DNA from 3 places in the Psychrobacter sp. SHUES1 genome. Region 1 is predicted to be linked to each of the others. Evidence: riboswitches for the same ligand, from Rfam matches in the RefSeq annotation. Region 1 holds a riboswitch; each other region holds the start of a gene.
What was found. A riboswitch is a leader RNA that binds a small molecule or an ion and turns the genes downstream of it on or off. The one in region 1 is predicted to bind thiamine pyrophosphate.
Positions count from the first base shown of each region.

Region 2: it holds a riboswitch for thiamine pyrophosphate, as region 1 does, so the genes downstream of both, thiC (phosphomethylpyrimidine synthase ThiC) here and A7325_RS00260 (ABC transporter substrate-binding protein) in region 1, are expected to answer to the same signal.
Region 3: it holds a riboswitch for thiamine pyrophosphate, as region 1 does, so the genes downstream of both, tenA (thiaminase II) here and A7325_RS00260 (ABC transporter substrate-binding protein) in region 1, are expected to answer to the same signal.

Region 1 is NZ_LXWA01000008.1:40,635-48,111, forward strand. It holds gene A7325_RS00240 (LysR substrate-binding domain-containing protein) at 1-719, opposite strand, end outside; gene A7325_RS00245 (YeiH family protein) at 921-2,003, shown strand; gene A7325_RS00250 (cold-shock protein) at 2,189-2,398, opposite strand; gene A7325_RS00255 (YbaN family protein) at 2,686-3,105, opposite strand; TPP riboswitch at 3,555-3,672, shown strand; gene A7325_RS00260 (ABC transporter substrate-binding protein) at 3,824-4,720, shown strand; gene A7325_RS00265 (hypothetical protein) at 5,114-5,734, opposite strand; gene A7325_RS00270 (AAA family ATPase) at 5,718-7,052, opposite strand; gene A7325_RS00275 (valine--tRNA ligase) at 7,134-7,477, opposite strand, start outside.
Region 2 is NZ_LXWA01000075.1:47,306-54,782, reverse strand. It holds gene thiC (phosphomethylpyrimidine synthase ThiC) at 1-1,992, opposite strand, end outside; TPP riboswitch at 2,254-2,376, opposite strand; gene A7325_RS10255 (oxidative damage protection protein) at 2,545-2,835, opposite strand; gene argH (argininosuccinate lyase) at 3,179-4,552, opposite strand; gene A7325_RS10245 (sensor histidine kinase) at 4,771-5,817, shown strand; gene A7325_RS10240 (LytR/AlgR family response regulator transcription factor) at 6,110-6,847, shown strand; gene hemC (hydroxymethylbilane synthase) at 7,133-7,477, shown strand, end outside.
Region 3 is NZ_LXWA01000086.1:11,019-18,495, forward strand. It holds gene A7325_RS11140 (multidrug effflux MFS transporter) at 295-1,542, shown strand; gene A7325_RS14140 (TetR/AcrR family transcriptional regulator) at 1,529-2,119, shown strand; TPP riboswitch at 2,245-2,363, shown strand; gene tenA (thiaminase II) at 2,486-3,133, shown strand; gene A7325_RS11155 (class I SAM-dependent DNA methyltransferase) at 3,220-3,918, shown strand; gene A7325_RS11160 (YbeD family protein) at 4,140-4,451, shown strand; gene nrdA (class 1a ribonucleoside-diphosphate reductase subunit alpha) at 5,003-7,279, shown strand; gene A7325_RS11170 (DUF4393 domain-containing protein) at 7,372-7,477, shown strand, end outside.

The DNA.
Region 1 (7,477 bases):
TGAATTGCCATGACAATCTCGGCATGCGGTAGATGCTGCAATAACTGCTCATCGATAATCTGCCGCGTCCCCGAACCCGCCTCTCGTACCAGTAATGGCAGCCTTGCCAATCGTTCAACGCTGAGCTCATAGCATTTTTCTTTATGGTTATAGTCCATGTTTGCCAGCCATTTACTATGAGATTTAGCAAATACCATCAAGGTATCGGTCCGCCAAGCGCGCTGCTCAATCACTTTCATATCTGTCGGGCGCGGCATACCTTCTACAAGCGCAATATCGATATTTAATTGCTCAACCTCGCCGACCACTTCTTGGGTATTGGCAATATACATATCGATATGGGCATCGGGTAGCGCTTCGTACAATTTGGCAAGCAGCGGTGGCAATACATAATTACCAATCGTGGTACTAGCACCAATATGAATCTGCCCTGCTTGATGCTTATGATAATGCTCAAGGGTTAAAGCTTGTCCCAAAATAGCTTGCGCCTGAATATAAATAGGATGGGCGTTTGGATGCTGATTAAGCCTGCGACCGACGCGCTCAAATAGCGGCATTTGTAACCGCGCCTCCAGCTCAGTGAGTGCACTGCTGACCGCTGACTGCGATAAATGCAGCTCTTCACTGGCACGGCTGGTACTGCCAGTTTGATAAATACTGACAAACACCGATAGCTGCTTAAGGGTAATCCTCGGTAGCAGCTGCATAACTTTTTTCATGATTGGATCACCTCTTTCATCGGCCTTTTATCTTTAACTAATTAGGACATGACCTAGCCTACAACAACTTACTAACCTAAAAAATCGATAGTTTATATCTTATTAATCTGTTTTTATTATAAATCGGTTTATCTTATACTGTCTATTCATAAGCTTATGCTTATTTCGATTATAGATGATAAAAAATAGGATGCGTACGATATGAACGCAGTGGCACAAACCATGCATAATTACTTCCCGCATAATCGTCATGCGATGGGACTTATTGTCGTGCTGATTGGGAGCTTGTTTTGTTTGTGGTTAAATGTCAGCCTAGACACATGGTCAAATGGACAAATTGTTGGTCTGTCATCGTTGACGCTAGCAATTTTACTTGGCATGGTACTTGGCAATACGATTTATCCAAATTTTTCTGATCAATTAAGTGCGGGTGTTGGTTTTGCTAAAGGTCAAATACTGCGCCTAGCCATTATATTTTATGGTTTTAAACTGACTTTAACCCAAGTCGCAAGCGTTGGTATGCCCGCCGTAATGACTGATGCATTGGTATTAACCTCAACGTTTTTACTTACCTATTGGCTCGGTACAAAGTGGCTTAAAGTCGATAAGCAAACGACCTTATTGATCGGCTCAGGGGCAAGTATTTGTGGCGCTGCAGCGGTAATTGCCGCAGAACCCGTGGTCAAAGCCGAAGCGCATAAAGTCACCATTGCCGTTGCCACCGTGGTGGTCTTTGGCACGATTGCCATGCTGCTCTATCCATTTTTATATCAACTTGGCTGGCTACAACCTTGGCTAAACGCTCAGCAATACGGCATATATACCGGTTCAACCATTCATGAAGTGGCACAAGTAGTGGTCGCTGGTAACGCCGTCAGCACCGAGGTTGGCAATACCGCGGTCGTCACAAAAATGATACGAGTGATGATGCTCGCGCCTTTCTTATTGATTTTATCGTTTGCCTTAACCAAAACCAGTAGTGATAATGGCGAAAAGCCGTCTTTCATAAATCGTGTGCAACAAGTGAAAGTCCCTTGGTTTGCCTTTATCTTTATTTTGGTGGTGGTATTGCATACGTGGGTACCGATGACGGCAAGCTTTGAGCAGAGCATGGTCATGCTTGATGATGTCTTATTGACGATGGCAATGTTTGCCCTTGGTTTGACCACCCATATGAGTGCCATTAAACAAGCTGGCGTCAAACCATTGATACTCGGTGCCATTATGTTTACTTGGTTAATCGTTGGTGGCGGCTTGATCAATATTGGCATCGCTTCACTGTAAAAAAGCTATTTACGCACCAATAAAACTAAAAATGCCGACGATTATCACTATAATCGTCGGCATTGTTGTTCTAAGACTTTACTATTTATTTATCAAAAGCAATAAACATAAATAATAGGTGAAAAAAAACGAACCCTAAGGCTCGTTTTTTTATTCATCTAGCTCTAATTGTCTATAAAGACAAATTAGATAGCAACGATGTTATGTGCTTGTGGGCCTTTTTGGCCTTGAGTTACAGTGAACTCAACTTCTTGGCCTTCAGCCAAAGTTTTGAAACCTGAACCAGTGATTTCGCTGTAATGAGCAAAAACGTCTGCGCCATTTTCTGGAGCGATGAAACCAAAGCCTTTAGCTTCGTTGAACCACTTAACTGTACCTTTTTGAACGTCTGACATAGTCATAACCCTGATATTTAATTTATTTTTGGCCTAATTGGCCGATAACGCTTGCAAATAGCTACTGAACGATAAATATTAAAACGAAGGATTATAACTAATACTACGAGGTAATGATTTGGTGCAGAACTGCTCTTAAGCTTGGAGGTATTATAGGTGCCCTAGCGCAGTATCGCAAGCCTTATCTTATCTTTAGTGTAACAAAGCGCAATTATTGGCTATTTTTTGCACTTATTTGCTTTATTTTTAGACAATTAACAAAAATTTTAAGCATTTAACCGCTAAGTCTAGGCATTCGGCAAACGGAATAAATATATGGCGACGCCAGTGCAAATCGCTGCTACTAGCCACGCCATCCACACCATATCCGCTGGCAGACGATAAAATAACATTGATATCGATAGTGTCATCATAATCGTTGCTAACCACTTCGCATATAGCGGTACGGCACGGCGCTCTTCCCAATCGCGAACAAACTTACCAAAATACTTGTGATTAATGAGCCAAAAATGAAAACGTCGTGAGCTACGTGCCCAGCAACCTGCCGCTAGTAAAATAAAAGGGGCGGTCGGCATCACTGGCAACAATGCCCCAACAATCCCCAAGACAAAAAATATCCAACCAAATATCAAAAATGCCCAACGCACCGCTGGGCTATTGTGTTGATTGGTCTTTGGGCGGTAGTAGAAGTGCTTTTTTTGGCTCATAAAGGATGTCGTTGGATAGTGGATATCGTTGGATAGTGTCAGATAATCAGGTTTTGGCCGGCAAATTTATGACAAAGACGGCGGCTTATAGAACTCACTAAGGATGCCGTATGAGGAGATATGCTACAAGACTATTTTTATGAGGGTTTTGCTATCAATCGGTATGTTTGGTTAGTGATTGGGTAAGTACCAATTACAGATAGTGCGCTCTTCTATTAACACGTCGATTGAAAGCGCCTATAAGATTGAAAGCGCTTATAAAAAGCCGTCACAAATGAGAACTGTTATAAAGGACGGTTAACGAGCGTCAGTCATCACCTTTCATTGTCATTCCTGATACGCTTGCATCACCGCTTACAAGTCGTCTATGATAATGCAGTAGCTATCGATAATAGTCATTAGCAGTACGGATTCATGAGCAGTACTGATCAAAAATAATGCAGCACCACTCAATCTTGTCGGGGTGCTTTGCTTTTAACCTTGTAACGATTGTTAAAACCATCGCTGAGAGACACCCGTGAACCTGAAGCAGTTAGCACTGACGTAGGAAACAAGCATGACAGACCCTAAGCAGTCTATGAATAAGAGAAACCTCTACCTGACGCGCTGATCTGATAGCGCCTTACATGTTGAGATTTTGCCTTTCTTGTTTTACCTTTTTTGTTTTATTTAAACAGCATCAGTCTGATTGTTTTCTATCATTAAAAAGGAAACAACCATGCAGTCAACCACCAAACTGACCCTCACCCTCGAATGGTTTTTGAACCCTGATCACCTGCCCTTTATCGCGGGTGTGACCACAGGCGCGTATGAGCAAGCAGGGCTAGATATCACCATCATTGAGCCTGATGACCACTATGATGGCTTTGCTGAATTGCAAAATCAAAGCATCGATCTGCATGTGAATGAGCCAATTCATCTGTTTGAGCATTACGCGCCTAATCTGCGTGCGCTTGGCTGTTTTTTTGAGACCGATGGCGGCATATTGATGCAGCAATCCAGCATGGATAAGCTCAAGAACAATCAACCGATTCGCGTTTGTACCCCAGCGGCTGAAGAAAAAACCAATCGCATTGGCTTTGAGATATTAGCCCGCTATGCCAAGAAAAACGGCTTTAGTATCAGCCGTGATAATGTGACCTTTGTACAAAAAGACTTCTACCATATAAAAAACCTGCAAGAAGACCTAAGTCTCGATGGTGCATGGCTGTGCTTTTATAACTTTGAAGGGGTTAAGGCGACTCATGAAGGTTTAGACTTTACGTTTATCGATCAGCATCTGTCCCCTTATCCGAATTTTTCGGCGTTAGAAATCCTCACGACTGATGAGACTTATAGCGCGAAAAAAGACGCGATAGATACCTTTATCCAAGTGACCAATCAAATGACAGAACACTGTAAAAGTGAGCCTAAGTCTGCGCGCCGCATGTATTATGACTATAGTCAAACCGACGCAGATGCCTTGATGGATGCGATTATCGATAATACGCTAGGTAGATTGATCACGCCAATCACGCCTGATGCCAGTAAGTGGCAAGAACTGCGCGAGATGCTAGCTGAAATCGATATTGTGACGTTGACGGATGAGCAGTATCAATCGCTGTGGGCGCTGTAGGCATTTTATAAGTTAAGATATTTTGAATAATAAAAAACCGCCATAGAGTTTACTATGGCGGTTTTTTATTGGTTTTAAATAAGAGCGAAATTAAACTAATATAAGCAGCTGATGTATATCTCTATCAGACTTTGGCGAGTGAGCTTGAGCGTGATTGGCGCAGTATCGTCAATAGCAAGATTGCTTAGAGGCGAGCGTTGTCCGACGGTGAGTAACAGCCTTGATAATCTCTAAATAAAACTATTTAGTAAATTCATAGGAAAGTTAAGCTTAAGTTCTATTTTGCTTGAAACACGAAAATAAATTTAAGCGCAACTTCCTCATGCCAGAAATAAATCGAACGTACTGTTAAATTATTAACCTTTTCTAATAAACTTACAGAATCTATATTTTTTAAAAATGTATTTGAGTCTTATCAGTATTATGATAAATCATCTGTTTCTGTTGCGTAACTCTGGACAACAGTTTATGTATATGCTTTGGGGTTATCAATATTTTAGCTTCGTCTACAAAAGTTTTTTCTAAAAGCTTTAGTTTAAAACATTGATTTGTATAATCCAATGCATCTAAAAAAGAGGAGTTTGATGTAAGGTGACCTTTACCACCCCTAGTAATTAAACAGTATTTAAACCTTAAATTAAAAAAGTCTTCTCTCTTATATCCTAGTATGTTTACCCAAAACAAACAAAGTTTTGAAAGGGTGTCATAGCACTTTAATCTAATATTTACTCTAGATTTCTTATCACTAGGCCATTGTTCTTTAAATTCAATTAGGTATAGCGTGCTATTAGACTCATCAAATAAAATTGTATCCGTTGAACAACTATGAGTTACTTCTAGCTTATCAGCTGTAAGAGCAGGAATATTATCAACATGAAGAGCTTTGAAATTAATATCTAAAAAATATCTGTCATTAGATACATTGTATGAAATTTCCTGTATTGATGCTAAAGATTCAGAATAATGTTCATTTAGTCCATCTATTAATTTCTGTTCATTAGAAATTTGAGACATCCTCTTGCTCCTCCATTAAAGAATATAATGGTTCTGATAATGCCTCAATAATTGGATTTATATTACCATTAGTATCGTTAATAATACTTTTATCTTCTTCTTTAGATGTAAAATAAAACTTAGTACCTTTAAGTTTTTCTTTATCACTATATATTTTTAATGCCTCTAACATATAAGGGCTATGAGTATTAATAAGTATATTAGTACCTTGGTTTGCTAAGCTAACTATTGCTTGTGCATACAGTTTTTGCCACTTAGGATGCAAATTAGTTTCAGGTTCATCAATAATTAATATTGAATCCTTATTTATGAATCTTCCCTTGTATAATAAATCAACAATTGCAATTGATTTCATTCCTGATGAAACATTATTTGCTGTATAGCTTTTCTTTTCCTGAAAAAGTTCAAAACTACGACTTTCAGTATTAAAGTCCATAAATCCCTTATAGAAACCACTCGAATCCCAATTACAGTTTGAACCAATTTCATCTGTAATATTTTTACTGCCATCTATTTTTGAACATAGGTCGATAACATGATACGGCAAGTTCAATTCAAAATTATTTCTACGCCTAACAGTATTGATTGTTGAAATCCTATGGATAATCTGTGATATTTGAAACACATATGGACCATCGATTAGTGTTGAATCTTTTATTGGTAAATTATTTGATGTACTGTATTTCAGAACTTTTTTATTATTAAAATCTAATGAAAAAACTTCCTCTCCTTCATCATAAAATGATAAGCTCGCTTTTTTAACACCTTCTTTCTTATACAACAGGTCGTTTGAGAACTCACTCTTTAATGCTTGAAATATAAAATCTTGAATAGGCTCTTTTTCCAAATTTTGGTATTGATCATTTAATAAATCTTTTATTTTTGATATTTTATCAAAATCATCTTTATATTCCTCTTTAAATTCTTTATTTTCATCCTCTTTAATTAAAAATAATATGTTGTCAATAAGAGATGAAATTAGATCTACATCTATACTATTTACATCAGCAGTCCGTCTTAAATGTAAAACTGTAATTTGTAATTTCTCAATTAATTCAATTAGTGAGTCTTCGACTGGAAAATCTATTTGGGAAATTCTTCTAACGTACAGAGATAGTGCATCATAAATACTACGAAACTTATCATATTTTTTGAGCTGATAGTCAGTTGCAAAAAAAGAGGATGCCTGACCAACAGCATAAACAACTTTAGCAATAGTTGTTTTACCTGAATCATTTTCACCACATATAATACTTAAGTTGTTAAGTTCAATCTCTGCTTTTTCAATACTGCCAATATTCTCAATTATAAATTTCATGAGTTATAACCTTTAATTACGCTTCAGCGTGAATTTGACAAGAAATACTTGCAACAATAACATAAATTTTAAAAAAATTTGTTATAACGCTTTCAACTGCTCCATCTGCGCCGTTATCGCCGTCAACTGCCCTTCTAACTCAGCCAGTTTCGCCTTCTCAGCATCGACTACTTCCGCAGGTGCTTTACTGACGAAGCCTTCATTGCTCAGCTTACGCGCGATACCGTCGGCTTGACCTTTCAACTTATCATATGACTTACCCAAGCGAGCCAGCTCAGCGGTTGGGTCAATCAGTCCTTTCATGGGAACAAGGACGCGTAGCTGGCCAACCATACTTGATGAGGATAGTGGCACCTCATCACCGTCTTTTAGAATCGTTAAGCTCTCCACTTTCGCTAATGCCTTAAATTGATTGGCAATACGCG
Region 2 (7,477 bases), on a different contig from region 1:
AACCTCTTTATACAACTGGCGACCCTCGGTATGATATTTTTGCGTCATCTCGTCCATGCCTTTTTCAATATCAGCGCGGCTCATCGCACTAGTAGCCTGAACGCCGTTTTCTTTTGCATCTAAACCTTTAGCATACTCGCGCACGTTTTGAGTGATTTTCATCGAGCAAAACTTCGGTCCGCACATCGAGCAAAAGTGCGCCGACTTGTGGGCGTCTTTTGGCAAGGTTTCGTCATGATATTCACGCGCCGTATCAGGATCGAGCGCCAGATTAAACTGATCATCCCAGCGGAACTCAAAACGCGCTTTGGACAAGGCATTATCACGTGCTTGTGCGCCCGGATGGCCTTTAGCAAGGTCGGCAGCATGAGCGGCGATTTTATAAGTGATGATACCGTCCTTGACGTCTTTTTTATTGGGCAAACCGAGATGCTCCTTTGGCGTCACATAACAGAGCATCGCTGTGCCAAACCAGCCAATCATTGCCGCGCCAATGGCACTGGTGATATGGTCATAACCAGGCGCAATATCAGTGGTTAATGGCCCTAAAGTATAAAAAGGCGCGTCGCTACATAGCTCAAGCTGCAAGTCCATATTTTCTTTAATACGGTTCATCGCAACATGCCCGGGGCCTTCAATCATCACCTGAATATCATGCTTCCATGCGATTTGCGTCAGCTCGCCAAGGGTTCGCAGCTCACCAAATTGCGCTTCATCATTGGCATCTTGCAAACACCCCGGACGTAAGCCATCGCCTAAGCTAAATGCCACATCATACTGCTTCATAATCTCGCAGATGTCTTCAAAATGGGTATATAAAAAGCTCTCTTTATGATGGGCAAGGCACCATTGCGCCATGATAGAGCCGCCACGCGAGACGATGCCCGTCAAGCGATTGGCGGTTAGCGGTACATAACGTAATAGTACGCCGGCGTGAATGGTAAAGTAATCAACGCCTTGTTCGGCTTGCTCAATGAGCGTATCGCGGAATATCTCCCACGTTAAATCTTCGGCAACGCCATCGACTTTCTCTAACGCTTGATAAATCGGTACGGTACCAATAGGCACTGGCGAGTTACGAATCAACCATTCACGGGTTTCATGGATATGATTGCCCGTCGATAAATCCATAATAGTATCGGCGCCCCAGCGCGTTGCCCAGGTCATTTTTGATACTTCTTCGTCGATAGATGAGCCGAGCGCTGAATTGCCGATATTGGCATTAATTTTCACCAAGAAGTTACGGCCGATAATCATCGGCTCAGATTCAGGGTGATTGATGTTGTTGGGGATAATGGCGCGACCAGCGGCAACTTCATCACGGACAAATTCAGGGGTGATGATTTTTGGCGTGTTGGCACCAAAGCTTTCGCCGTCATGTTGGCGCATATCGGTCGATTCGTGCTGCTTTTGCGTTTCACGAATGGCGATATATTCCATTTCAGGCGTGATAATACCGCGACGCGCGTAATGCATTTGCGTGACGTTCTTTCCTGCTAAGGCGCGACGTGGTTTATCGATATGCGCAAATCTTAAATTAGCGGTACTGATATCGCGGGCGCGCGCTTGTCCGTATGAGCTAGATAAACCGCTTAATTGCTCAGTATCACCGCGCTCAGCTATCCAGCCTTCACGCAATTTGGGCAAACCACGGGTCAAATCGATCTCGACATTGGGATCGGTATAAACGCCTGAGGTATCATAGACGTAAAACGGTGGATTTTGTTCCCATTCGGACTCGCTTGCCCCTTGTATGGGGGTAGGGTCAAGGGTGATCTCGCGCATCGGTACTTGAATGTCAGGACGTGAGCCCCCGATATAGACTTTTTTAGAAGCGGGTAAGATGCGGTGTAAGTCGCGGGCGTCTTCTTCAAAACGTGCATCATTTGCGGTACGGTGAGCAGGCGTTTTGAGGGCGTCGGCTTTTTTTTCGACAGTTTTAGTAACAGGGGTCGAAGGGGTTTGGGCTGTTTGTAAATCTGAAGTAGTCATATGCTGTCCTAGCGTGTTGGTTTTTGAATAAAAGCAACACCGCCAGTAGCTGCGGGACAAGACGATGCAAGATAGACAAATTCAATCATCAAACACGTGCACTATTATTAAATTCAACTTTCATTGAAAATTAATCTAATGCCATGTTAAATGATTGGTAGGCGCCGCTTTTTATTGTTTGCCTCATGGCCGCGTAAAAACGCTAGCATATAAAGTATGAGCAATAATAAAAAGGCATTTCTGCGCGCCCTTTGTATATAAAACATAGTCTTAAGACTTCCCTGCGTCGGTACTAACCGCATCAGGTTCGGCGGGTGATCTCTCAGCGAATGTATGAAATAGCTTAAACTAAGCTTGTCATACACCGCACCCCGAGTCTGTCAGTGTTGTAAATCAGTCTCATACTAACAAACTATAGGGATGATGCCTAGTCATTTGCCGTTTGTTAGTAGAGAGGCAATCTTGCTGTTATTAATGTAATCACTGTCTTTTAATCAATGACAGCTTTTCAATTAATGACATTCTTTTTAATTAATAAAATCACCGTGCGTATTATTTTTCTGGTGTCCAACCTTGCGCGCGCTCGTAGTCTTCATTGTCCAAAAACTTCTCGCGTTGCTCAGTTAAGAACTTTTTGGCTTCAGGGTCCATCATGCTGAGATGGTTTTCGTTAATCAGCATGGTTTGCTGCTCAAGCCATTCTTTCCAAGCTTTGTCAGAAACGGTTTCTTGTAGCTCTTGACCTTTTTTATTAGGAAATGGCGGATGCGGCATTTTTGGCAATTCCTGCTTATATTTGCGGCAAAATACGGTATTGGCTTGTGGATTAAAAGTCTCAGTCATCAGGCAATCCTCATTAATTAGGGGTATTAAATTATCGTGTCGAATATTGGTAATCTATCATAACGCGCTTGCACGATTTAGCAAAGCGTATCAGGTGTAGAGAAGGTAACATCAAATCTATAGTCGGCGTACTTTTAAACCGCTACGGTGTTGCTCGCCCTAGATGTACTCAGTGTACTATCTGCGGTAGATCGCCTTGTAGCGATTTTAAAATTCCTTGACTATATCCAGTGCTGGCAAAATCAGGCATGACAAAAAAACACCCGCACAATGGCGGGTGTTAGAGAAAAGCGCTGGTTTTAAAGCACAGTTTTATTGCTAGCTTCAGCTTTAAAAAAGGCTTTCAAGCAAACGATTTTAGGCGCGCACGTCCATTAACCACCGCCTGTTTGACTTGATTTGGCGCGGTGCCACCTAAGTGGTCACGAGCGGCCAATGAGCCTTCTAGCGTTAGATAGTCGAAAACATCATCGCCAATCGCGTCGCTAAACTGCTGTAACTGCGCCAATGACAAATCGCTCAAATCAACGCCCTCGCGAATACCTAAAGCGACGGCATGACCGACCACTTCATGGGCATCACGGAAAGCAACGCCGCGGCGAACCAAATAATCTGCCAAATCGGTCGCAGTTGCATAGCCTTTCATGGTGGCAGCGCGCATGTTTTCCTTATTCGGAGTAATATTCGGTAGCATATCGGCAAAGGCGAGTAGCGAACCCGTCAAAGTATCGACGCAATCAAATAGCGGCTCTTTGTCTTCTTGGTTGTCTTTATTATAGGCAAGTGGCTGGCTTTTCATCAGGCTTAATAATGTCATCAATTGACCAAAAACCCGTGCTGCTTTACCGCGAACCAACTCTGGCACGTCAGGATTTTTCTTTTGCGGCATGATAGATGAGCCAGTACAAAAGCGATCAGGGATTTGCACAAAGTTAAATTGCGCTGACATCCATAGGATAATCTCTTCGCTCATACGCGACATATGCATCATCAAAATAGAAGCTGCCGAGGTAAACTCAATGGCAAAATCACGGTCTGAAACCGCGTCTAAAGAGTTTTGGCAAATACCGTCAAAACCTAGCAATTTAGCAGTGATGGTACGATCGATTGGAAAGGTCGTGCCAGCAAGGGCAGCGCTACCAAGCGGCATCTGATTGATACGGCGACGGGCATCGACCAGACGCTCGGTATCGCGGTAGAGCATCTCAAACCATGCCATTACATGATGACCAAAGCTGACTGGCTGCGCGGTTTGCAGATGGGTAAAGCCCGGCATGATGGTATCGGTATGCTGCTCAGCTAAATCTAGTAAACCGCTTTGCAAACGTACCAGTAGCGCGATGATATTGTCGGTTTCTTCACGCAACCATAGACGAATATCGGTCGCAACCTGATCGTTACGGCTACGGCCAGTATGCAGTTTTTTGCCAACCGCACCGACGATATCCGTCAAGCGCGATTCGACGTTCATGTGCACGTCTTCAAGCGCAATCGACCAGTTAAACTCGCCGGCTTCAATCTCGCGCAGCACTTGCTGTAAACCATCGATAATAGTTGCAACCTCATCAGCACTTAAAATGCCGCATTCTTTCAGCATGGTTGCATGGGCAATTGAGCCGTGGATATCGTGACGAGCAAAGCGTTGGTCAAAGCCGACAGAAGCGGTAAAGGCGGCAACGAAGCTATCAGTCGCTTCACTAAAGCGCCCGCCCCACATCTGCTGACCTTGACCACCTGTAGCGCTTTGCGGCGCAGGAGTGTTGGTTATAGAGGCATCTATGCTAGAATCAGGAGTAGATGAATTTTTATTTGAATTAGGATTAATACTATTTGAAGAGTTGGCGTTCATATCAGTTCAAGACAAGTCAAGAGAATAAGAACTCAAGTATAGCAAATGATGAGGTTGCCTTACTAGCGGAGCGCTTAGAGTTTTTTATGCCCAAGCTCATGGAGATGATGAAGCCTTGGCAATGGCTGCTGGCAATCTTTTTTTGGTCGCTATTTGTGGCAATCGTCGACCGTCATAGCGTGGTCAATGAAACGCAGTTTATCATCAAGTTTATGGCAAGATTTATCCAAACCAGCTTGGCCTTGATACCATCTTTTTATCTCATCGATTATTTACGTCCAGTTTTTAAAGGCTTACGCGTAACAACCGTCAGTATGTATGTTTTACTCATTTTGACCACTGCCACGGCGGTGACCGTCGCGTTGGCCTTGCTAATTATGATAAACGCTGGCTGGTTTAACTATAACTTGGCGGACTTTATCTCAATCATTGTATTTAATACGGTGATAGCCGCCGGATTTACCATTGCCGCCTTGCTGTTTTTTTTACGGCGTTATCGTGAGCTAAATGCACTAAAGCACTCATTTGAGCAAAAATTGAGCGCCCAAAATGATGTGTTAAAAGCTCGCCTAGCGCCGCATTTCTTTTTTAATACCATCAATACTTTGATGTCGCTGATTGAGTCTGACCCGCAGCGCGCCGCTGTTTTATTGCAGCACGTCTCAGCGCTCTTTCGTGCCAGTTTTAATGGCGCGCGTGAGATCAGCTTTGAAGAAGAGATTGCCCTGTGTGAGCATTACTTGGCCATTGAATCCATTCGCTTGGCAGATAAATTGGTAGTAAACTGGCAATTGCCAAAAGAAGACGTCATGTATGACATGGTGATTACCGCGTTAACCTTACAAAGCGTGATTGAAAAAATGCTGGTGAACGTCATTAGGATGACCACCGAGACCATTTATATTGATATAAAAGTCACTTGGTTGCAGCATCGGGTCGACATTACCATTAGCGTGCAGCTGCCGAAAAAAACCTTGTTGATTAACCATGACTTACGCCAACAAATGGATTTTATGATTCAGGCGCAACGTCTGCGCGCCTATTTTGGTCAAAGTGCCGACATTCAAAGCAGTATAACGAATAAACAAATTCTTACTAATATTAGCTATCCGTTGCAAGATGTCAGTTTATAATCCTTTCTTTCTTCCTTTTTAAAACGTTTTCCCTAAAGATCTATTCTCTAAATTGTAAGCGTCAGTCATTTATTACAAAGCATTTATCGTGGCATATTTATTGCACCGTCAAGCTGTTATGTACCGCTAAAGCATTTAAACGGCAAAGTTAGATTCGTGGCTTGCACAAGTGCGGCAGTTGGTTTATAACTTAAGTAGGGAGTTGCATTCTTACTAAGGGATGAGTGTTAAAGATTGATAGATTATTAATACTTTAAAAGATTTATAAGTAGGCACTTATAAAGGAGTTTGGATGCGGATTGTTGTTTGTGATGATGAGCCCTTAGCTCGCGAGCGTTTGGTTAGAATAGTTAAAGAGTCAGGTCATGAGGTGGTTGCCCAAGCTAAAACCGGCATTGAGGCAATTATCGCCGTAAAATCTGAGCAACCAGACATTATATTGCTCGACATTCGCATGCCAGAGATGGATGGCGTCGAGTGCGCGCAAGAGCTTGCAACGTTAAACCATCCACCCGCCATTATCTTTGTCACGGCGTATGACCATTATGCCATCGCGGCGCTCAAAGCCAATGCCATCGGTTATCTGTTAAAACCTGCCAATAAAGATGAATTATTAGAAGCGCTAAAAAAAGCCACTAACTTAAATGCCGCGCAATTAAACGAGATTCGCAAACTTGAGAATCCAACCGCGCGCCCAGTGCGCGAACATATCGTCGCGCGTACCCATCGCGGTGTAGAGCTGATTGAACTCAAAGACATCTATTATTTTACCGCCGATCAAAAGTACGTCAAAGTACGCCACAAAGACGGCATTGTACTCATTGATGATACGTTAAAAGAGCTTGAGCAAGAATTTGAAGGCAAATTGTTTCGCGTCCATCGCAACGCCATTATCAATATTAAATATCTAGATTTTTTAGAAACACTCGATGCCGGACAATTTCAGCTGCACTTTAAAGGTATTGATGAAACTTTAGCAGTCAGTCGCCGCCACCTACCAGCATTACGTGAAAAAATTCAGAATATGTAGCGGCAAACTGTCTACAGGTAAACCATCCTAGAAAGCACTAAGCAGCAAGCGCAGTAATCTGTTGAAATAATCCTGCCATATCATCAAACCCTTATTTATGCTTAAATAGGGGTATTTTTTTGTAGCATTCAGTTTAAAGACATTTAACGTTTATATTGAATGCTACATTCGCATTATTGTAAAGATACTGAATCCTTCGTTGTTGAGCGACCGTTGTTGAGCAATTGTCGTTAAGTAACTGTTATTCAGCAACGCGATTTTATATCGAATCTATTGAGGCCTTTTATGAGCACCATGCAGCAACCTGCTTTGACTACCTTAAATATTGCCACCCGCCAAAGTCCATTGGCATTATGGCAAGCGGAGCATATTCGTGACCGCTTACTGGCGCTGTATCCTGAGCTAACCATTAACCTGCTAAAAATTGTCACCAAAGGCGATAAGATTTTGGATACGCCGCTGGCTAAAATTGGTGGTAAGGGTTTGTTCGTTAAAGAGCTCGAGCAGGCGTTATATGATAAACAGGCAGATATCGCGGTACATTCTTTAAAAGACGTGCCGATGGAATTACCAGAAGGCTTGACGCTTGGTGTTTATTGTAAACGCGCTTCGCCAACCGATGCCTTTGTA
Region 3 (7,477 bases), on a different contig from region 1:
TATTTAATTGCTATTAACTTATCTAATCAAAATATCCTAAAAACGCTGCGTTATTGCTGCTATCAATTTTTTATAGCCTCTGTCTGCGCAGGCACAGCAAGCAAGAAAAATTGCTATCAGCAGCAGTGCGCGATGTATCTATATTACTTTTCACTCACTATATCTATTAAATGTTAAGCCGCTATAGCATTACATAAGCAATTGACTCATAAAAATATTGCCTTCATCTAAAATAGCGAGTATAACTACCTACCGTTCGGTAGTTAAACAATCAACAGCTAATAGTGCACTTTTATGAATAAGCAAACCCATGTAAAACACATCAGTATCAAAACCATCATCTCTCTTGCCATTATTGTGGCGCTTGGCCCTGCAGCGATTGATATGTATTTGGCCTCAATGCCAAATATGGCAACAGACCTCAATACTTCCTACGCCACCACACAAATCACTTTGACCGTCTTTCTTATCTTTATGGGCTTAGGGCAACTGGTCTTTGGTCCCGTATCTGATGCCATAGGACGAATCGCACCATTATTTGCAGGCTTACTTGCATATATTGGCGCTTCCGTGTGGGCGATGTGGTCACAAAGTATTGAAAGCCTAATCTTCGCCCGCATTTTGCAAGGTCTTGGCGCCTCGATGGCTATCGTGGTGGTGATGAGCATGGTACGTGACTTAGTCGATGGACCGAAAGCGGCACAGATTTATGCTGTACTAAATACCATTGTGGCATTAGGTCCAATCGTCGCACCAGCAATCGGTGGTATCGTCGGTACGCATTATGGTTGGCGTGGCGTCATGTTTATTTTGGCGGCGTTAGGTATGATTGTGCTGATTAATACGCTGTTGAATATCAAAGAAACTTTGCCAAAAGACAAACGCATTCAATTAAATATGCAAAATATTACAGGCATTTATGTCGGCATATTAAAAAATAAGACCTTTGTCTTTAATCTGTTTGCACTATCTGCGGTGTATTTCTTTTTGTTTGCCTACATCGGTGGTTCTGCTTATGTCTATCAAACCGACTACGGTCTTAGCCTAGAGCAATTTGGTTTTGTCTTTGGCTTGACCAGCATCAGTCTAATTTTAGGTGCTTCTTCTACCGCTTATTTGGTCAAAAAAATATCAGCGTCACATTTGGCTTTAATCGGTGCCGGTGTCATGATGCTCGGTAGTGCCGTCTGCATCGTCGCTTATCTACTATCAATGGGTTTGGGCGGTATTGTAACTGGTATTGCGTTAGGATTATTTGGCCTTGGCGTATTGGAGGCGACGTTGATGGCAATTGCAATGGACTCGCAGCGCAGCGCTTTGGGCTCAAGCGCGGCTTTATTGGGCGCCATTCCTATGTTACTCTCATCTACTGCCACGCCCATCGCGGGGCAATTGGTCGAAATAAACACCTTATATTGGTTAATCTTGCTAGGTGTTATGGGACCCGTTATTTTAACTTTGGTTTATTTTAGTTCTAGAAGTTTAAAACCTGATAGCACTGTCGCCACAACATCATTAGAGGAGGCCTATGCAAAGTCATAAACCACGCTCAAGCGCTAAGCAACGTATTATTGATGCCGCGTTTGAGCCTTTTTTTATGCACGGCTATGAGGGCGCATCACTCAGTGATATTGCCAAGGCTGTGGGCATCCGCAAAGCCTCTCTCTATACGCATTTTGCCAGTAAAGAAGCGATATACTTAGAATTACTACAAGATGCGCTTGAGTCAGAATGTGCATTTGTTAAATCATGTTTTGCGACGACTAATGAGTTTACTGCTCCCGGTGAAGCGTATTGCCACGCCTTTGAAGCACGTTATGAAAGCGCAATTACCTTACGGTTTTTAATTCGCATGGCCTATGCCGCACCTGTGCATCTGACCAATACCAGCGCGGCGACTTTTAACGTTTATATTGAGGTGCTGACTGAGCAAATACAGCTGGCTCTGAAGCCTTATGAACTCAACTCTGCGCAACTAGCGCTATATACCGACGCTTATCTAGGCATTATCGATAGCTTAAGTGTGGAGTTGCTGTATGCAGAAGGCTTATATGAGCGCCGTTTTAAAGCCATGCTGATGCTGTATCATACAGCTATTGCACAGCTTACTAAAAAGTAACTTTTTAAATGTAGAACAATTTTATTGATGGTTATTTGAGCATCACTTGCTAATGATGGCTGAGTTCGCCTATCATAGGGACGCTTGGTTGTTTTATAACCATAAAGACCAACATTTAAATCATAAAAACCTTGTCGGGGTGCTTTGATTTTTGATGATTTAATTACCATCAAAATCATGGCTGAGAGTTACCCGCGAACCTGATGCAGTTAGCACTGACGTAGGAAACAAGCGTGTCGATATATAAGTCATAATTACTTTATATTTTGCCAATCTAGTTACTTTAGACTGGCAAATTTACTGTGCCTTATCACTTCTCGTTTCTTATATTTAGCTTACTGCACTTTATAACAGTAAGTAAAAACTATGGATTATCAAACCCTACGCCACCATTGCCCTACATGGAACGATTACACTCAGCATGATTTCGTCAAACAACTGACAGCTGGCACACTCGCCCCTGATAGCTTTCGCCACTACCTCATTCAAGACTATTTATACTTAATTCACTATACCCGCGTGATGGCGCTCAGTATTTATAAAAGCGATAACTTAGCACAAATGCGCGTCGGTCAAGCGGGTGTCAATGCCATGCTCGACATGGAAATTGGTATGTATTTGGATTTCTGTCATCAGTGGAATATCCCACTTGAACAAGTAGAAAACGCTCCTGAGTCTGCCGTCACCATCGCCTATAGTCGCTATATATTAGACGCGGCAATGTCAGGCTCACTGGCCGAACTGTATGCTGCAATTGCACCTTGCCTGATGGGCTATGGAGAAATTGGCAAGTCTATAAAAGAACAAGGATTTATCGCTGATAATCCGTATCAGCCATGGATTGAGGTGTTTTCAAGCGATGACTTTCAAATAATTACCGCGCAAAACGAAGCACAAATTAATACGCTACTAGCCGATGCCAGCCCTGCTCAAGCAAACAAGTTCCAACGCTTATTTAACACCGCCGCGCGTATGGAAGTGAATTTTTGGCAGCAGGCGTTAGATTTGTCTTAACTTATACTCAATCTAGCTTGGTTCTAAAAAAGCCCTCTAGAATCAAAAATAATGATCAATAATAACGATCCACAAGGAGAAACATCATGGCAGCATTCGATGAACACGCAAGCGCGTATGACAGTTGGTTTTTTGACAATCAAAACCTACTGACCAGCGAGCTAAAGCTGGTTGCTCATTTCTTGGATAAAGACAGCGAGATATTGTCTATTGGCTGCGGTAGTGGACTGTTTGAGTCCTTGCTAGCAAAGGATTATGACATTCATATCAAACATGGTATCGAGCCGTCAAAAGACATGGCAGCAGTCGCAGAAAAGCGCGGTATGCAAGTCGATATCAGCCCAGCCGAAACCTGCGAGATTGAACCTAATAAGTTCGATATTATTATGTTTAACGGCAGTGTCAGCTACATCAGCGATTTGGATGTCTGTATCAAAAAAGCCTTTGACGCTCTAAAAACGGGCGGCAAACTTATTCTGATTGATGTACCAAAAGAAAGTGGCTTTGCCAGCTTATATAACCTTGCCAGCGCGGTAGATACGTGGAAGCATCCACTACTTGCCCACATCTCGCCTGCTGACCCTTATCCTATCGAGCTAGTGAAGTCAGCTAACTGGCGTACCTCTGATGAAAAAATAGCCTTAATGCAAGCCAATGGTTTCGTGGATTTTGAATATGCGCAGACTTTATTGACCCATCCTATGTATGCCAATGACAAAGTCCAAGAGGTCATCGAAGGCTATGATCGCGGCGACTACGTGGCAATTTGTGGTTATAAAAAATAACGGTTTTAATGTGCGTTATCGCTGGGTGACACTTGAATAATACGCCGAACGCCCTTATAAATGGTGCATAAAGTGCTTATCATATTTCAATAAAAAATAAGGACCACATCATGACTGATGATCCAAAAGACACCACTACTCCAAACACTGACAACTCGAGCACCGAAAGTCAAGGCAGTAATGCTAGTCCAACGTCGAAAAGAGAGGTCAAAGTGACAGAATTGGTCGCTAATGACGGTATCTTAAAAGGCAAAAAAACTGACGTGCAAAACCCTGAGCTGTGGGATTTCCCAATGAACTATCCAATGAGCATCATCGGTCATGAAGGTGAGCACGAAAGCTTGCTTAATGAAGTGAAGCTTATCTTGGGTAGCCAATTCCCTGAGTTTGATTTGGCCTCTATGGAAGTCAAACCCTCAAAAACTGGACGCTTCCATTCGGTACGTGCCAATTTATACTTAACCACCGTTGAGCAAGTGAACACGCTTTATGCGGCGCTTGATAATGCAAAAACCGTACGTATGGTGGTTTAAAGTCAGTTTTGTTAATTTTATAAAATCCAGCCCGTTTTTCATCCGAATCGTCACTCATATGGGTGGCGATTTTTTATTGTCTGCGGTACAATCTCCACCCGAAATATAACTGCTATTTAGACAATTTGCCCTTATAAATTTAGCCAACAATAAAAAGTAAATTCGCGCCATTTTTTACAAAACTTTTATTATTTTTCTTATCGGCGTCTAACCCTTATCCCATCGTCCTTTGCCAAAATTTGGACACGCTTTACCCTCGCATCAACATAGTTTGCCCTTAAAATCAATATAGCATTTTCAAAATTTTCCCGCTATATTGTGTCCATCTACTAACAAATACGCTATATGTAGTGCTCAGTGATTTAAACCGTCACTATGAGCCAGGGCATCGTTTTACCTAAAAAAACATCTGCCATGACAGGATATCTTGTCTTAAAACAGATAGCGTCTGAAAGATAGCGTGACAAAGCATGTCTGCCAGACTTAACCGCGCAGCAGCTTATAAAGCAACATTATAAATAACTACCTAGCAATCAACTTACGAGGTCAGCATGACACATATCGATAATATCAAAGTAACCAAACGTGATGGACGTTTAGAGCCCATTGATTTAGACAAGATTCACAAGGTTATCGAGTGGGCAGCTCATGATTTAGATAATGTGTCGGTATCGCAAGTTGAGCTAAAGTCGCATATTCAGTTTTATGACGGTATCAGAACGCGTGATATTCACGAAACCATCATCAAGTCAGCCGCCGATCTCATCTCTGAAAGCACACCTGACTATCAGTATTTGGCGGCGCGCTTGGCGATCTTCCATTTACGTAAAATTGCTTATAATAAATTTACTCCGCCGCATCTGTATGACCATGTCAAAACGTTGACCGATGCCGGTAAATACGACGAGCATATTCTAAAAGACTATAGCCGCGCAGAATTTGATGAATTAGAAGCATACCTCGACCACTGGCGCGATATGAATTTGGCTTATGCCGCCGTTGAGCAAATGGCGGGCAAATACCTTGTCCAAGACCGCGTGACCAAGACCGTTTACGAAAGTCCGCAGTTCTTATATATGCTCGTTGGCATGTGTTTGTTTGCCAACTATGAAAAGAGCGAGCGCTTAAGCTATGTCAAACGCTTTTATGATGCGACCTCACAATTTAAAATCTCGCTACCAACGCCTATTATGTCAGGTGTACGCACGCCGTCGCGCCAGTTTAGCTCGTGTGTCCTAATCGAATGTGGTGATAGCCTAGACTCTATCAACGCCACCACCAGTGCCATCGTCCGTTATGTGTCGCAGCGCGCTGGCATCGGCATCAACGCTGGTCGTATCCGCGCCCTTGGTAGCCCTATCCGTGGCGGCGAAGCACAGCATACTGGCTGTATTCCATTCTACAAACTGTTCCAAACGGCGGTTAAATGCTGCTCACAAGGCGGCGTGCGCGGCGGTGCAGCGACGTTATTTTACCCATTATGGCATTTAGAAGTTGAGTCATTGTTGGTGCTAAAAAACAACCGCGGCGTCGAAGACAACCGTGTCCGTCATATGGATTACGGCGTCCAGTTAAACAAAACCATGTATACCCGTTTGATTAAAGGGCAGGATATCTCGCTGTTTTCACCATCTGATGTCCCAGGCTTGTATGATGCGTTCTTTGAAGATCAAGACAAATTTGAAGCGCTATATACCAAGTACGAGCAAGACCCTAACATTCGTAGCCGTCAAATTCCAGCAACGGAATTGTTTAGTCTGATGATGCAAGAGCGCGCCAGCACTGGTCGTATCTATATCCAAAACGTCGACCATTGCAACACCCATAGCCCATTTGACGCGAGCGTTGCGCCGATTCGCCAGTCAAACCTATGTATGGAAATCGCCCTGCCAACCAAGCCTCTTGATAACATCAATGACGAAACTGGCGAGATTGCCCTTTGTACGCTATCAGCAGTCAACTTAGGCAAAGTTGAAAACGTTAGCGATATAGAAGAGCCAGCCGAACTAATCGTCCGCGCGCTTGATGCCCTACTCGACTATCAAGACTATCCAGTCAAAGCCGCTGAAAACGGCAGTATGCGTCGTCGTACCTTAGGCGTTGGTGTGATCAACTATGCCTATTATTTAGCGAAAAATGGCGTACGCTATTCAGACGGCAGCGCGCATGGTCTAACCCATCAAACCTTTGAAGCGTTACAATTTTATCTCTTAAAAGCGTCAAACAAATTGGCTAAAGAGCAAGGCGCTTGCCCTGCTTTTAATGAGACTACCTACTCGCAAGGTATCTTGCCGATTGATACCTATAAAAAAGACTTGGATCAAATCTGCCAAGAGCCGCTACATCTCGATTGGGAAACGCTACGTACTGAGATTACTACGCACGGTCTACGCAACTCTACCCTAACTGCCTTGATGCCGTCTGAGACCTCTAGTCAGATTGCCAACGCCACCAACGGTATCGAGCCACCACGCGGTCTGGTGTCTATTAAAGCCTCAAAAGATGGCATCCTAAAGCAAGTCGTGCCTGAGATTGATAAGCTAAAGGATCAGTACGAGCTACTATGGCAAATGCCGAATAATGACGGTTACCTAAAGCTGGTCGCCATCATGCAAAAATTCGTCGATCAGAGTATCTCTGCCAATACCAACTACGATCCAGTTCGTTATGAAGGTGGCCGTGTACCGATGAAGATACTGCTTAAAGATCTGCTAAACGCGTATAAGCTTGGCGTGAAGACGTTGTATTATCATAATACGCGTGATGGTGCGAATGATGCGCAAGCGGATATGGAAGATGATTGTGCTGGCGGGGCCTGTAAGATTTAGAGTTTGACGGGTGGCGGGTTTGGCTTTTGGGTTGAACTCGCTGTTTAATGCTTTGATTAAAAAACTATAAATCATTTTGAAAGGATTGTTTTATGGAAAAGGGAATAGTGAAAGCGGTTTTAGAAACATCGAATAACATCTTGTTAGAAGTGTATGGTGACCTTTTGAAACCAGGCGTTTCTCAAGTTGGTCAAGCAA